Regions from separate parts of the Pseudomonas sp. OTU750018 genome, predicted to be linked through region 1. Evidence: predicted binding sites of a transcription regulator. Region 1 holds the regulator's gene; each other region holds the start of a gene.
The links. The regulator sigma-54, encoded in region 1, starts transcription at its own class of promoters, with help from an activator protein. The targets are predictions, from matches to a motif close to ANTGGCATNNANNTTGCTNT.
Positions count from the first base shown of each region.

Region 2: HCI85_RS09435 (CmpA/NrtA family ABC transporter substrate-binding protein) is a predicted target of sigma-54. The motif match lies at 3,831-3,850, and genes of this name have one in related genera.
Region 3: glnA (glutamate--ammonia ligase) is a predicted target of sigma-54. The motif match lies at 2,852-2,871, and genes of this name have one in related genera.

Region 1 is NZ_JAAPAU010000004.1:216,595-221,375, forward strand. Features, by position in the region: gene rapZ (RNase adapter RapZ) at 1-58, opposite strand, end outside; gene ptsN (PTS IIA-like nitrogen regulatory protein PtsN) at 61-534, opposite strand; gene hpf (ribosome hibernation-promoting factor, HPF/YfiA family) at 550-858, opposite strand; gene HCI85_RS19705 (RNA polymerase factor sigma-54) at 1,052-2,566, opposite strand; gene lptB (LPS export ABC transporter ATP-binding protein) at 2,705-3,430, opposite strand; gene lptA (lipopolysaccharide transport periplasmic protein LptA) at 3,433-3,975, opposite strand; gene lptC (LPS export ABC transporter periplasmic protein LptC) at 3,962-4,531, opposite strand; gene HCI85_RS19725 (KdsC family phosphatase) at 4,539-4,781, opposite strand, start outside.
Region 2 is NZ_JAAPAU010000002.1:118,755-123,535, forward strand. Features, by position in the region: gene HCI85_RS09420 (alpha/beta hydrolase) at 1-707, shown strand, start outside; gene HCI85_RS09425 (ABC transporter ATP-binding protein) at 704-1,495, opposite strand; gene ntrB (nitrate ABC transporter permease) at 1,535-2,386, opposite strand; gene HCI85_RS09435 (CmpA/NrtA family ABC transporter substrate-binding protein) at 2,401-3,684, opposite strand; gene HCI85_RS09440 (transcriptional regulator) at 4,132-4,449, opposite strand; gene HCI85_RS09445 (hypothetical protein) at 4,661-4,781, shown strand, end outside.
Region 3 is NZ_JAAPAU010000003.1:434,830-439,610, reverse strand. Features, by position in the region: gene typA (translational GTPase TypA) at 1-1,026, opposite strand, end outside; gene thiI (tRNA uracil 4-sulfurtransferase ThiI) at 1,183-2,637, opposite strand; gene glnA (glutamate--ammonia ligase) at 2,964-4,370, shown strand; gene HCI85_RS17575 (DUF4124 domain-containing protein) at 4,545-4,781, shown strand, end outside.

The sequences.
Region 1 (4,781 bases):
CATCGAGGGCGGTGCTCTTCCCGGAGCCGGAGCGACCGCTAACGATGATCAGGCGCATGCTCAGGCTCGGTTGAGTTGGCTTTGTACGTCCACAACCACCTGATACAGGGCTTCGCTGCTTTCGGCTTGGCGCAGGCTGGCACGCACATCGCTGCGATCGAGCATGCTGGCGATCTGCCGGAGCAGTTCTAGGTGAGCGTCGGTGGCAGCTTCGGGCACCAGCAGAACAAACAGCAGGTCCACAGGCGCACCGTCGATGGCGTCGAAGTCTACTGCAGCGTCCAGGCGCAGCAAGGCGCTGATCGGCGCGGTACAACCCGGCAGGCGACAGTGCGGAATGGCAATGCCATTGCCGAAACCGGTCGAGCCAAGTTTTTCCCGGGCTATCAGGCTTTCGAAGATGTCTTGGCCGTCCAGGTCAGGTAGCTCACGGGCCACCAGGTTGGCAATCTGTTCGAGGACACGTTTTTTGCTGCCGCCCGGCACGTTCACTAAAGAACGGCCGGGGGTCAGGATAGTTTCAAGTCGGATCATAGGAGGTAGACGATGTCAGCGGGCCATAGCGCCCTGTTGACGTTCGAGCTGTTTTTCCTTGTGTTTGATGAGTTGTCGGTCGAGTTTATCAGTCAGTAGATCGATGGCTGCGTACATGTCTTCATGTTCGGCATTGGCGACGACTTCACCGCCAGCAATGTGCAGGGTCGCTTCGATTTTCTGTTTGAGTTTCTCGACCTCCATGGTGACTTGTACATTGGTGATCTTGTCGAAGTGGCGCTCCAATCGGCCGAGTTTTTCGGCGATGTAGTCGCGTAGGGCGTCGGTCACATCCAGCTGGTGTCCACTGATGTTGACTTGCATACCGCTTTCTCCTTGTTGCCGTGTGTAAGAGGCAGGCATGAGGCCTGCCGCCGGAACACTGTGGCGTGGAAGACTCGGGTAGAACGAGCCTGGCACGGTCGCTGATTGCATGTTGGCAGTATGGCTGCTTTTGCGAAAAGGCGAGGCCTGGGCATGTTCTGTCTGGGTTGATGTCTTCCTTCTTCGTGCCGCCTTAGATCAATCGTTTGCGCTCACTGGAAGGCGCTATTCCGAGGGACTCACGGTACTTGGCGACCGTGCGGCGAGCGACTTGAATGCCCTGTGCTTCCAGTAAACCAGCGATCTTGCTGTCACTCAACGGCTTTTTCGCATTTTCCGCGGCGACCAGTTTTTTGATGATGGCGCGGATTGCCGTGGACGAGCATTCGCCGCCTTCAGAGGTGCTGACGTGGCTGGAAAAGAAGTATTTCAGCTCGTAAATGCCACGCGGGGTGTGCATGAATTTCTGCGTGGTCACCCGCGAGATGGTCGACTCGTGCATGCCCACCGCTTCGGCAATATCGTGCAGCACCAGGGGTTTCATTGCCTCATCGCCGTAGTCGAGGAAGCCGCGCTGGTGTTCAACGATCTGCGTGGCCACTTTCATCAAAGTTTCGTTGCGGCTTTGCAGGCTTTTGATAAACCAGCGCGCTTCCTGCAGCTGGTTACGCATAAAGGTGTTGTCGGCGCTGGAATCGGCGCGTTTCACAAAGCCGGCGTATTGCGCGTTGACCCGCAGGCGCGGCATGGCTTCCTGGTTGAGTTCAACCAGCCAGCGCTCGTTGTGTTTGCGCACGATTACATCGGGTACCACGTATTCCGGCTCGCTGGATTCGATCTGCGAGCCAGGGCGCGGGTTGAGGCTTTGAATTAGGTCGATAACCTGGCGCAGCTCGTCTTCTTTGAGCTTCATGCGGCGCATCAACTGGCTGTAGTCGCGGCTGCCGAGCAGGTCGAGGTAGTCGCTGGCCAGGCGCTGAGCTTCGCTTAGCCAAGGGGTTTTCGCCGGCAGCTGACGCAGTTGCAGAAGCAGGCACTCGCCCAGGTTGCGCGCGGCGATACCGGTGGGCTCGAATTGCTGGATGCGGTGCAACACGGCTTCGACTTCGTCGAGCTCGATGTCCAGTTCCGGGTCGAAGGCCTCGACCACTTCTTCCAGGGTTTCTTCCAGGTAGCCCTGTTCGTTGATGCAGTCGATCAGGGTGACGCCGATCAGTCGATCCTTATCGGACATCGGGGCCAGGTTGAGCTGCCAGAGCAGGTGGCTTTGCAGGCTCTCACCGCTGGAGGTGCGGGTAGTGAAATCCCACTCGTCATCATCGTTGGTGCTGCTGGGCAGGCTGCTGGCGCTGGTCTGGTAGATATCTTCCCAGGCGGTATCGACGGGCAGCTCATTGGGAATGCGTTCGCCCCAATCGCCTTCTTCCAGGTTGTCCACGGTCTGCGTGGCTTCCTGGTAGTTGGTTTCCTGATAGGGCGCTTCGGGCTGTTCGCTGGGGCTGGCGCTTTCTGCGCCATCAGCCATAGGGTCCGAATTGTCGAAATCATCGCCATCTTCCTGGCGTTCGAGCATCGGGTTGGACTCCAAAGCCTCCTGGATCTCTTGCTGAAGATCCAGGGTAGACAGTTGGAGCAGGCGGATGGCCTGTTGCAGCTGCGGTGTCATCGTCAGCTGCTGGCCCATTCTCAGGACTAGCGATGGTTTCATTGCAGACCTTATTTACCGGCGTCTGTGCGCAATCCACAACAGGGCGTTTTCAAAAAGCGCCACTAGGAAGCAAATTATATGCCTGACTTTAAGGGTTTTGCCTAGCCTTGGCTGCAGTCGGCTTGAGAAAAGCGGTGGTTACAGCCGGAACTCATGCCCCAGATACACTTCTTTGACTGTCTGGTTGGCCAGAATGGCCTCGGCATCACCCTCTGCGATCAGCTGGCCATCGCTGACGATATAAGCGGTTTCGCAGATATCCAGGGTCTCGCGCACGTTGTGGTCGGTGATCAATACACCGATACCCTTGGCCTTGAGGTGGTGGATGATCTGCTTGATATCGCCGACGGAAATCGGATCGACACCGGCGAAGGGTTCGTCGAGCAGGATGAACTTGGGGTTAGTCGCCAGGGCGCGGGCAATTTCCACGCGGCGGCGCTCACCACCAGACAGGCTCATGCCGAGGTTGTCGCGGATATGGCTGATATGGAATTCCTGCAGCAGGCCTTCAAGTTCCTTGCGACGAGCGGCACCGTCCAGGTCCTTGCGGGTTTCCAGGATGGCCATGATGTTGTCGGCGACGCTGAGCTTGCGGAAAATCGAGGCTTCCTGCGGCAGGTAGCCAATGCCGGCGCGAGCGCGGCCATGCATGGGCTGATGACTGACGTCGAGATCATCGATCATCACGCGACCCTGATCGGCCTGTACGAGGCCGACGATCATGTAGAAACAGGTGGTCTTGCCGGCGCCGTTGGGGCCAAGCAAGCCGACAATCTGCCCGCTGTCGATACTCAGGCTGACGTCGCGCACAACCTGGCGGCCTTTGTAGCTCTTTGCCAGGTGTTGGGCTTTCAATGTGGCCATTATTACTGCGCCTGCTGGTCGGCTGGTTTGTTCTTCGGCTGGATCACCATGTCGATGCGCGGACGTGGCGCGGTGACGTTGGTGCCTGTGGCGCGGCCGGCGTTGACGATCTGGCGCTGGGTGTCATAGACGATTTTTTCGCCTTCGAAGGTGTTGCCTTCCTGAATCACCTTGGCCTGATCGATCAGGACGACGCGTTCGTTGGCCATGAAGTACTGAATGGTCAGGCCGTAAGCCTTGACGATCTGCTTGTCGGCTGACGGTAGTTGCTCGTAATAGGCCGGCTTGCCGACGGAGGTAAATACCTCGACATCGCCTTGGGCATTCTGGGTGATGGTCACGGTGTCGCCAGTGACCTTCATGGTGCCCTGGGTGATGACGACATCACCGCGGTAGACCGCTACGCCTTGCTTGTCATCAAGTTCCGCGCTGTCAGCCTGGATGCGGATAGGCTGTTCGCGATCGGAGGGTAGGGCCCAGGCGCTGACACTTCCGACTGCGGCGCTGAGGCTGAGTAGTAGGGGGAGGGTGTTAACGAGCCTCATGCTGACCTCTTACGTTGGACAGCAGGAGCATCCTGCCGTCATTCATGTACGCTTTCATTCCTTTTGCCGTGGTCACCCCATTGGCCGCGTCGATTCTAACGGCTTGCTGGGTCTGCGCATATTCCTTCTCGGGGAATACGGTCAGGCGGCTGGTGGTAAGAATAGTCGGACGGCCTTTGGCGTCGGTACGCTCAACGCGCACCTTGTCGATCAGCTCGACCTCAACCCCGCCTGGCGATACTTCACCGCGCTCGCTGCGGATTTTCCAGGGCAGCTCGGTACCGCGGAACAGGTTCATATTCGGGCTGGTCATCAGGGTGATGTCGTTGGCCTTGACGTGCTCGACCTTGTCGGCCTTCAACTCATAGTGCAGTTTGCCATCGGCCTGGTATTGAACGGTGTAGGTGTTGGTGGCGTAAAAGTCGATGGTGGTGTCGGTCTCAGCTGACTGAGGCTGTTCGTTGAAACTGTCAGGGCTGAGGTTCCAATAGCCGAGCGCCGCTACCACTAGTGCGACAAAGGCAAACAGGACAATGTTGAATAATTTGCGGGGCATGTTTGGCCTATAGGTAAGCAGCTTGGGCGGCTTCGAGGGTGCCTTGGGCGTGCATGATCAGTTCGCAGAACTCGCGGGCGGCGCCTTCGCCTCCGCGGGCGCGGGTAACCCCATGGGCGTGCTGGCGGACAAAGTTGTCGGCGCTGGCAACAGCCATGCCCAGGCCGACGCGGCGAATCACCGGCAGGTCGGGCAAGTCGTCACCGAGGTATGCAACCTCTGCATAGTTTAGGCCCAGTTCACCAAGCAG
Region 2 (4,781 bases), on a different contig from region 1:
GTCCACTCAATGCGCGCTCGGCGCCCATATTGCTGATGGTGCATGGCGGTGCCTGGGATAAAGGCGATAAGCGTATGGACCGGGTCGTAGAGAACAAGATGGCGCGTTGGTTGCCCCAGGGATACCTGTTTGTGTCGACCAACTATCGCTTATTACCGGATGCCACCCCCCTGCAGCAGGCCGAGGATATTGCCCAGGCGCTGAGCTACGTCCAGCAACATGCAACAGCCTGGGGTGGTGACCCGCAGCGCGTGGTGCTGCTGGGGCATTCGGCAGGTGCGCATTTGGTCAGCCTGCTCAGTGCCGCTCCTGAGATTGGCCAGGCTTATGCTGTACAACCCTGGTTGGGCACTGTGGCACTCGACAGTGCTGCGTTTGATGTTGAACGCATTATGCGCGACAGGCACTACCGCCTGTATGACAAGGCGTTTGGCCAGGACCCGGCCTATTGGCGTGCCGTATCGCCCGTGCGGCGTTTGCAGCAAGCAGGCGCGCCAATGCTGGCCGTCTGCTCCAGTAAACGCAAAGAGGCGTGCCTCCAGGCGCAGGGATTTGCCGAGCGAGGCCGCGCCTTTGATATGCAGATGACGGTATTGCCACAGGCGTTGTCGCACGGCGAGATCAATGCGCAATTAGGCGTGCCGGGTGCCTACACCGATGCAGTGGAAACCTTCTTCCAGCGCATCGGTGCGACGCCTTCGCCCTAGGCCGCCGGGCGCTGCTGGCGCTGGTAGAGAAACTCCAGCACGGCGGTGCGGTAGGCGTGATAGTGCGGGTCATTGGCCAGAGCCAGGCGATCGCGCGGGCGCGCCAGCTCGACCTTGACGATATCGCCCACAGTCGCAGCCGGGCCATTGGTCATCATCACAATGCGATCAGACAGCAGCACGGCTTCGTCGACATCATGGGTGACCATCACCACCGTGCTGTGGGTTTCGCCGACGATGCGCAGCAGTTCGTCCTGCAGGTGCGCGCGGGTCAGGGCATCCAGCGCGCCGAAGGGTTCGTCCATCAACAGCACCTTGGGCTGCATGGCCAGGGCGCGGGCGATGCCGACGCGCTGTTTCATGCCGCCGGAGATTTCATTGGGATGTTTGTAGGTGGCGTGGCTCAGGCCAACCATGGCCAGCGCCGCTTCGGTGCGCTCCTTGAGCTGGGCCTTGCTCTCCTTGCCTGCGAAGACCTTTTCCACCGCCAGGTAGACGTTGCCATAGCAGGTCATCCAGGGCAGCAGGCTGTGGTTCTGGAACACCACGCCGCGCTCTGGGCCAGGGCCGTCGATCTCGCGGCCGTTGCAGATCAGGCCACCTTCGCTGGCCTCGAGCAGGCCGGCGATCAGATTGAGCACGGTGGATTTACCGCAACCCGAGTGGCCGATTAGGGTGACGAACTCACCCTTGGCAATGCTCAGATTGACTTCTGTAAGGGCCTGGAAACGACCTTTCTTGGTATCGAAATGCTTGCCGACCTGGGTCAGCTCCACGAATTTATCCATGTTGCGGCTCCTTAGCGTGTCTGCTTTAGCTGGCCTGCTTTAACTGGCGTAGTCGAAACGTTTGGCCAGCAACAGCAACAGCTGCTCCAGGGCCAGGCCGACCAGGCCGACGATGATGATGGCGATCAGAATGTGTTCGACGTTGAGGTTGTTCCACTCATCCCACACCCAGAAGCCCAGGCCCGTGCCGCCGGTGAGCATCTCGGCGGCGACTATCACCAGCCAGGCCACGCCAATGGCCAGACGGATGCCGGTCATCAGGTGCGGCAGTACGGCGGGGAACAGGATGCGCGTGAGCACCTTGAACTCGGACAGCTTGAGCACGCGCGCCACGTTCAGGTAATCCTGCGGCACGCTGGCCACACCAGCGGCGGTGTTGAGGATGATCGGCCAGATTGAGCTAATGAAAATTACCCAGATCGACGCCGGGCCAGCCGCTTCGAACACCAGCAGGCCGATGGGCAGCCAGGCCAGGGGCGAAACCGGGCGCAGCAGGCTGATGATCGGCGAGAGCATGCCGGCGAGAAAGGCAAAGCGGCCGATGGCAAAGCCCAGCGGGATGCCCACCAGCGCTGCCAGACCAAAGCCGATACCGACGCGGCCCAGCGAATGCAGGATGTTCCAACCGATGCCCATGTCATTCGGGCCGTTGTCATAGAAGGGGTTGGCAAACAGCTCCAGCGCCGCCGCCCAGGTACTGACCGGGCCAGGCAGGCCCTCGCTCTTTGTCGCAATCAGCGCCCACACGCCGATAAACAGCAGGATGCCGAGCAATGGCGGCACAACCGCCTTGAGCAGGCTGGTCAGCGCCGCTACGCCTGGCAGCACCAGGCGTGGCGCTTTGCGGGTCGGCGCAGCTAACGGCAATGGGGTTTTCAGTGGTGCGTTCATCACGAACCTCCCAATCAGGCTTTAATCGCAAAGGAGTTGGCGTAGGCGGCCGGGTCGGAGCCATTCCACACGTTGCCGTCGATCAGCGTGCTGCTGCGCAACGAGCTGGCCGGCACGGGGATGTTCAGCGCACTGGCGGCTTCCTTGTACAGCGCAACCTGGTTGACCCCGGCGGCGACGGCGGCGTAGTTCGGGTCCTCCTTGATCAAGCCCCAGCGCTTGAACTGGGTCATAAACCACATACCGTCGGAGTGGTACGGGAAGTTCACCGTGCCGTTTTTGCAGAAGGCCATGGCGTGGTCGTCTTTCCAGCTGTTGCCCAGGCCGTCCTCGTAGTGGCTGAGGAAGCGCGGCTCGATCACCTTGACCGGCGCATTGACGTAGGCTTTGCCGGAAATCAGCTTGGCCGTGCTCTTGCGGTTTTCCTCGCTGGCCTCGATAAACTGGCTGGCGTCCAGCACCGCCATGATCAGTGCGCGGGCCGCGTTGGGGTATTGCTCGATAAAGGCGCGGGTGGTGCCGAGGACTTTTTCCGGATGATCCGGCCAGATCTGCTGAGTCGTGACGGCGGTGAAGCCAATCTTGTCGGCAATCGCCCGCGCGCCCCAGGGCTCGCCGACGCAGAAGCCGTCCATATTGCCGACGCGCATATTGGCGACCATCTGTGGTGGCGGCACGACGATGGTTTTCACATCGCTCATCGGGTTGATGCCCAGGCTCGCCAGCCAGTAATACAGCCACATGGCGTGGGTGCCGGTGGGGAAGGTCTGGGCGAAGGTCAGCGGGTTGCCGCCTTTTTTTACATGCTCGGCCAGTTGCGCACCGTTGGTGACGCCGGCTTCCTTGAGCTGCTTGGAGAGGGTGATGGCCTGGCCGTTCTGGTTCAGACCCATCAGTACGGCCATATCCTTCTGCGGCCCGGCGATACCCAGTTGTGCGCCGTACATCATGCCGTACAGCACGTGGGCGGCATCCAGTTCGCCAGTATTCAGCTTGTCACGCACTCCAGCCCAGGAGGCTTCCTTGCTCGGGGTGATGGTCAGGCCGTATTTCTCGCCAAAGCCCTGGGTAGCGGCAACCACTACCGAAGCGCAGTCGGTCAACGGGATAAAGCCGACTTTCAGCGCAGCCTTTTCTGGCGCATCGGAACCGGCGGCCCAAGCTACGCTACGCAGCGAGGCGGGTGCGCTAAGACCAAGGGCGGCGACACCGCCGACGGTGCCGGCGACGGCAATCGAGGTTTTCAGGAAATTACGGCGGCTGTGCAGGCTTGGGTTCTTCGAATCACGATCAGTCATAGGTCTGTCCTTTCTGGCCGATAAAACGGCTGAAACAAAAAACGGCGTACGCCAGGCCACCTCAAGGAGGGGACCTGACGGACGCCGTTGTCCGTGATCCGCGGCTCACCGCCGTTGGTGGGCTGCGCAGGAATCTTGTGAGGACAATTGCAAGGGGCTTGCCAGTTTTACTGGGGCACGGCGGCGAACAACCGCCTGCGTGCTCTGAGAATGGCTCGAGCGGGCCTTAGGTTGGCAAGCTTAAACGCTATAAATCATAGGCTTAAGCGCAGTATTGAATGTTGGCTAGAGCAGAGTTTCCTTGCCGTAGCAGTGCGCCATGCCGCAGATCAGCAGCGCTGCCAGCCGGCTTATTGAGCCAATGCTGTGCATGGTCAAGCCGCTGCCAAGCGCTTTTGCTTCGCCTTGGTGCTTGACGCGCGCTGGTGTTGATCGCGTGTCATAGCCTTAGCGGGACAGCGATTTGCCCTGAGCTTCCTCAACAAACTCCTTGAGCCAGCGCAGCACCTCCACCGCCTCCCAGCGCGAGGGGTCGAACATGGCATAGGCCAATCCCTGATAGCCGACCACATCCAGCTGGCGGTGATAGCCGGCGCGCTGCAGCAAGGCTTCGATCTCGGCAAAACAGGTGTTGAAGTGCACCCGGGAAAACGGTGTCTTGCCCTCGGTAACGATGCCTTCAAGCTGCAATTCATTGACGGTGGTCCGGACTTTTTCCAGGGGCATGCGGTTTACGCTGTGTTTCAGCTGCAGTACGTCGAGCATCTGGGTACTCCTGTTAACGCCTTGTATGGGCCCGATCTGCCGGGCGACATGGTTGGCTGGATGGCATGACCAAGGGTAATCGAAAAATACTGTACAAATAAACAGTATTCGATAATAGTAAGCCCAAGGCCCTAACCGGCACCTACTCGATCACTCGCGCCATCTGCCCGCAAAGCCAATGGCCACAGGCACTGCAGAGGAGTCACTAACAATGCAACAGATGCTGATGACAATTGTGCTGTTGGGTCTTTTGGCCGGTTGTGCGCAACCGCAGCTTGATCAACCGAGGGCCAATGGCACCTACCTGGTGATCGAGAACGGGCAGGCCTGGG
Region 3 (4,781 bases), on a different contig from region 1:
GTTGTACAGCAGCTCTTTATCCAGACGCTCTTTGATGTTGCGGCTGGTAACGAACTTGCCTTCTTTACCGCAGAACGGCGAATCGTTGACCTGGAAGGTCATGGAGACGGTTGGCTCGTCAACGGTCAGCGGGGTCATCGCTTCAACGTGGTTGATGTCGCACAGGGTGTCGGAGATGAACAGCGAGTCCATGCCACTGACGCAGACGATGTCACCGGCGGTGGCTTCTTCAACGTCGATGCGGTGCAGGCCGTGGTGACCCATCAGCTTGAGGATACGACCGTTACGCTTCTTGCCGTCGGCGTCGATGGCGATGACCGGGGTGTTCGGCTTGACGCGACCGCGGGCGATACGGCCAACGCCGATGATGCCGAGGAAGCTGTTGTAGTCCAGTGCGGAGATTTGCATCTGGAACGGACCGTCAACGTCAACAGCCGGGGACGGCACGTTGTCGACGATGGACTGGTACAGCGGGGTCATGTCTTCAGCCATGTCGGTGTGATCCAGACCGGCAATGCCGTTCAGGGCCGAGGCGTAGACGACTTTGAAGTCCAACTGCTCTTCGGTGGCACCGAGGTTGTCGAACAGATCGAAGATCTGGTCCAGAACCCAGTCCGGACGCGCGCCTGGACGGTCAACCTTGTTGATGACCACGATTGGACGCAGGCCGGCTTCGAAGGCCTTCTTGGTCACGAAGCGGGTTTGCGGCATCGGGCCGTCTTGGGCGTCAACCAGCAGCAGCACGGAGTCAACCATCGACATTACGCGCTCAACTTCACCGCCGAAGTCGGCGTGGCCGGGGGTGTCGACGATGTTGATGTGGTAGCCGTTCCAGTTGATCGCGGTGTTCTTGGCGAGAATGGTAATGCCGCGCTCTTTTTCCTGGTCGTTGCTGTCCATCACGCGCTCGTCGTTGAGCTCGTTACGCTCAAGGGTGCCGGACTGGCGCAGGAGTTTGTCTACCAGGGTGGTCTTACCATGGTCAACGTGGGCAATGATGGCGATGTTGCGTAGATTTTCGATCACGTGTGTATCTCGATCAGAGGATTCGGTGTGCCGCTTAGTCTAGGCGGCGAGTATTAACTAATTGCGATTTCTGCCAGGCGGCGCGAGCGTGTTAATCACGCCGCCTGTAGGTCGGGAGGGCGATGGCGGATGCTGCCGCCATTCAACCCGGGCGTTTTATGCCGGACGATAAACGCGCACATTGGCATGCCCCTCACTCAGCAGATGGTGGGCGTGCAAACGACTCATCACACCTTTATCGCAATACAACAGGTACTGACGCGCCTCATCCAGCGCCTTGAACGAACTGTTCAGGGCGTAGAACGGCAGCGCCATGACCTCGACGCCAGGCAGGGCGAGTGGCTCGTCCTCGGCAGCATCGGGGTGACGAATATCAATGATCACGTGGTTGGCCAGCGCTTCGCTGACCTCCTCGATCTGCACGTCCTTGCCCAACTCGTCGATCACTTTGTCGATCGGCAGCAAGGTCGCGCGCTCCAGGGCGCGCTCGAGAATGGCCATGTCGAACTGGCTCTCTTCATGCTCGATGCGCAGTTTCTTTGCGCGGGTGGTCGGGTTGACCGAGATAACCCCGCAATATTCCGGCATGTGCTTGGCGAACTCAGCTGTGCCAATGCGCGTGGCGGTGTCGATGATGTCTTGCTTATGGCTGGCCAGCAGCGGGCGCAGCACCAGCATATCGGTGGCCGAATCGATCACCGCGAGGTTCGGCAGGGTCTGGCTCGACACCTGGGAAATCGCCTCGCCGGTGACCAGCGCATCAATCTGCAGGCGCTCGGCCATGCGCGTGGAGGCGCGCAGCATCATGCGCTTGAGGATGACCCCCATCTGGCTGTTGTCGACCTTACCGAGAATCTCGCCCAGCACTTCCTCAAACGGCACGCTGATAAACAGGACGCGCTGCGAGCTGCCGAATTTCTGCCACAGGTAATGCGCCACTTCCATCACGCCCAGCTCGTGGGCGCGGCCACCGAGATTAAAGAAGCAGAAGTGGGTGACCAGACCGCGGCGCATCATCTGGTAGGCGGCAACGGTGGAATCGAAGCCGCCGCTCATCAGCACCAGGGTCTGCTCCAGCGAGCCCAGCGGGTAACCGCCCAGACCTTCGTGCTGGTGATGAATAACGAAGAGCCGCTGATCGCGAATCTCCATGCGCACCACCACATCCGGATCTTTCAGCGAGATGCCGGCAGCGCCGCACTGTTGGCGCAACTGGCTGCCAACATAGCGCTCGACATCCATGGAGCTGAAACTGTGCTTACCCGCACGCTTGCAGCGCACGGAGAAGATTTTCCCTGGCAGCTGATCGGCGAAGTGCCGCTTGCATTTTTCCAGCACGTCATCGAAGTCACCCAGCGGGTATTCGTCGACCTGCAGAAAATGGGTGATGCCCGGCGTGCAGCTTAAACGCTCAATCATCGCCTGCAGGGTTTTCGGTTCACTGATCTGGGTTTCGACTTCCAGGTTGTCCCACACACCGCTGACCTGCAGCTGGGGATCGAACTCACGCAAAACCGAACGAATGTTCTTCGCCAGCTGCCGGATAAAGTGCTTACGCACCGGCCGGCTTTTGATGGTGATTTCTGGGAAGACTTTAACAATCAGTTTCATGAAAACAGGGGGTGCCGAGGCCGCGAAAAAACAGGGGCGCGGATTATAGCGGAAATTGCTCACGCTTTGATCAAAAATCCTCACTCGCGCAAAACACGCACCATTAATGTGCGCACAACAAATATAGCGACCCATAACGGTGCAAATATTTATCAGGCAGCGCCGCGCAACCCCCGCCAGCCCTGAGTTTCAGGGCTTACACCCATTCCTGTGCACTGGCATGCAATTTGCTCCCTTGTGAGGCAGGATGCCCTGGCGGAGTATGCCGCGGCCGTACCGTACTATTGAGGGCTCACGATTCGAGCCTTATCCACCTGGAGGACAGCATGTCGAAGTCGATTCAACTTATTAAAGAACACGACGTGAAGTGGGTTGACCTGCGCTTCACCGACACCAAGGGCAAACAGCACCACGTGACCATGCCGGCACGCGATGCGCTGGACGACGAATTCTTCGAAGTCGGCAAAATGTTCGACGGCTCCTCCATCCACGGCTGGAAAGGCATCGAAGCCTCCGACATGATCCTGCTGCCGGTTGACGAAACCGCCGTACTGGATCCGTTCACCGAAGAACCAACCCTGATCATCGTGTGCGACATCATCGAGCCAAGCACCATGCAGGGCTACGACCGTGACCCACGCTCGATCGCCAAGCGCGCTGAAGAGTTCCTGAAAACCACCGGCATCGGCGACACCGTATTCGTCGGCCCAGAGCCTGAGTTCTTCATCTTCGACGAAGTGAAGTTCAAGTCCGACATCTCCGGCTCCATGTTCAAGATCTACTCCGAACAAGGCTCCTGGAACACCGACGCTGACATCGAAGGCGGCAACAAGGGCCATCGCCCAGCCGTCAAAGGTGGCTACTTCCCAGTTCCGCCGTGCGACCACGACCACGAAATCCGTACTGCCATGTGTAATGCCATGGAAGAAATGGGCCTGGTCATCGAAGTTCACCACCACGAAGTGGCGACTGCCGGCCAGAACGAAATTGGTGTGAAGTTCAACACCTTGGTTGCCAAGGCTGACGAAGTTCAGACCCTGAAGTATTGCGTACACAACGTGGCCGATGCCTATGGCAAAACCGCGACCTTCATGCCGAAGCCACTGTACGGTGACAACGGTTCGGGTATGCACGTACACATGTCCATCTCCAAAGATGGTAAGAACACCTTCTCCGGCGAAGGCTATGCCGGCCTGTCCGATACCGCTCTGTACTTCATCGGCGGCATCATCAAGCACGGTAAGGCCCTGAACGGCTTCACCAACCCGTCGACCAACTCCTACAAGCGTCTGGTCCCAGGTTTCGAAGCTCCGGTAATGCTGGCTTACTCGGCGCGTAACCGTTCGGCTTCGATCCGTATTCCATACGTTTCCAGCCCGAAAGCTCGCCGTATCGAAGCACGCTTCCCGGATCCGGCTGCCAACCCATACCTGGCCTTCGCTGCACTGCTGATGGCCGGTATCGACGGTATCCAGAACAAGATCCACCCTGGCGATGCTGCCGACAAGAACCTGTACGACCTGCCACCAGAAGAAGGCAAGCTGATCCCACAAGTGTGCGGCAGCCTGAAAGAAGCCCTGGAAGAGCTGGACAAGGGCCGTGCGTTCCTGACCAAAGGCGGCGTGTTCTCCGACGACTTCATCGATGCCTACATCGAGCTGAAGTCCGAAGAAGAAATCAAAGTACGCACCTTCGTACACCCGCTGGAATACGACCTGTACTACAGCGTCTAAACCCGCACGCAATACAAAAGGCCACCTTCGGGTGGCCTTTTTGCGTTTGGCGCCTGGCACAAGCCACCTTTCAGCCCGTAGTTTTCTGCGCTGGTACACGCCCAGCCATCAACATGCTTGCCAGCACGCGCTACCAGTGCAAGGCTTAGGGCACCTTACTAGGGAGAGTCCGGTATGCGCCCTCTACTTATTTGCCTGCTACTGGGCCTGGCATTGCCGGCCAGTGCGCAGATCTACAAATACACCGATGCCAGTGGCAATACGGTATTCACCGACCAGCCGCCCGAAGGCCAGGCGACGCAGAATGTCGAGCTGCCGAAAACCAACAGCGTGTCGATGCCCGTCCCAAGCCAGCCCACTACAACTACCACAGACCCTGTCGACAAAGCCGCGCCTTACAGCACCCTGCAG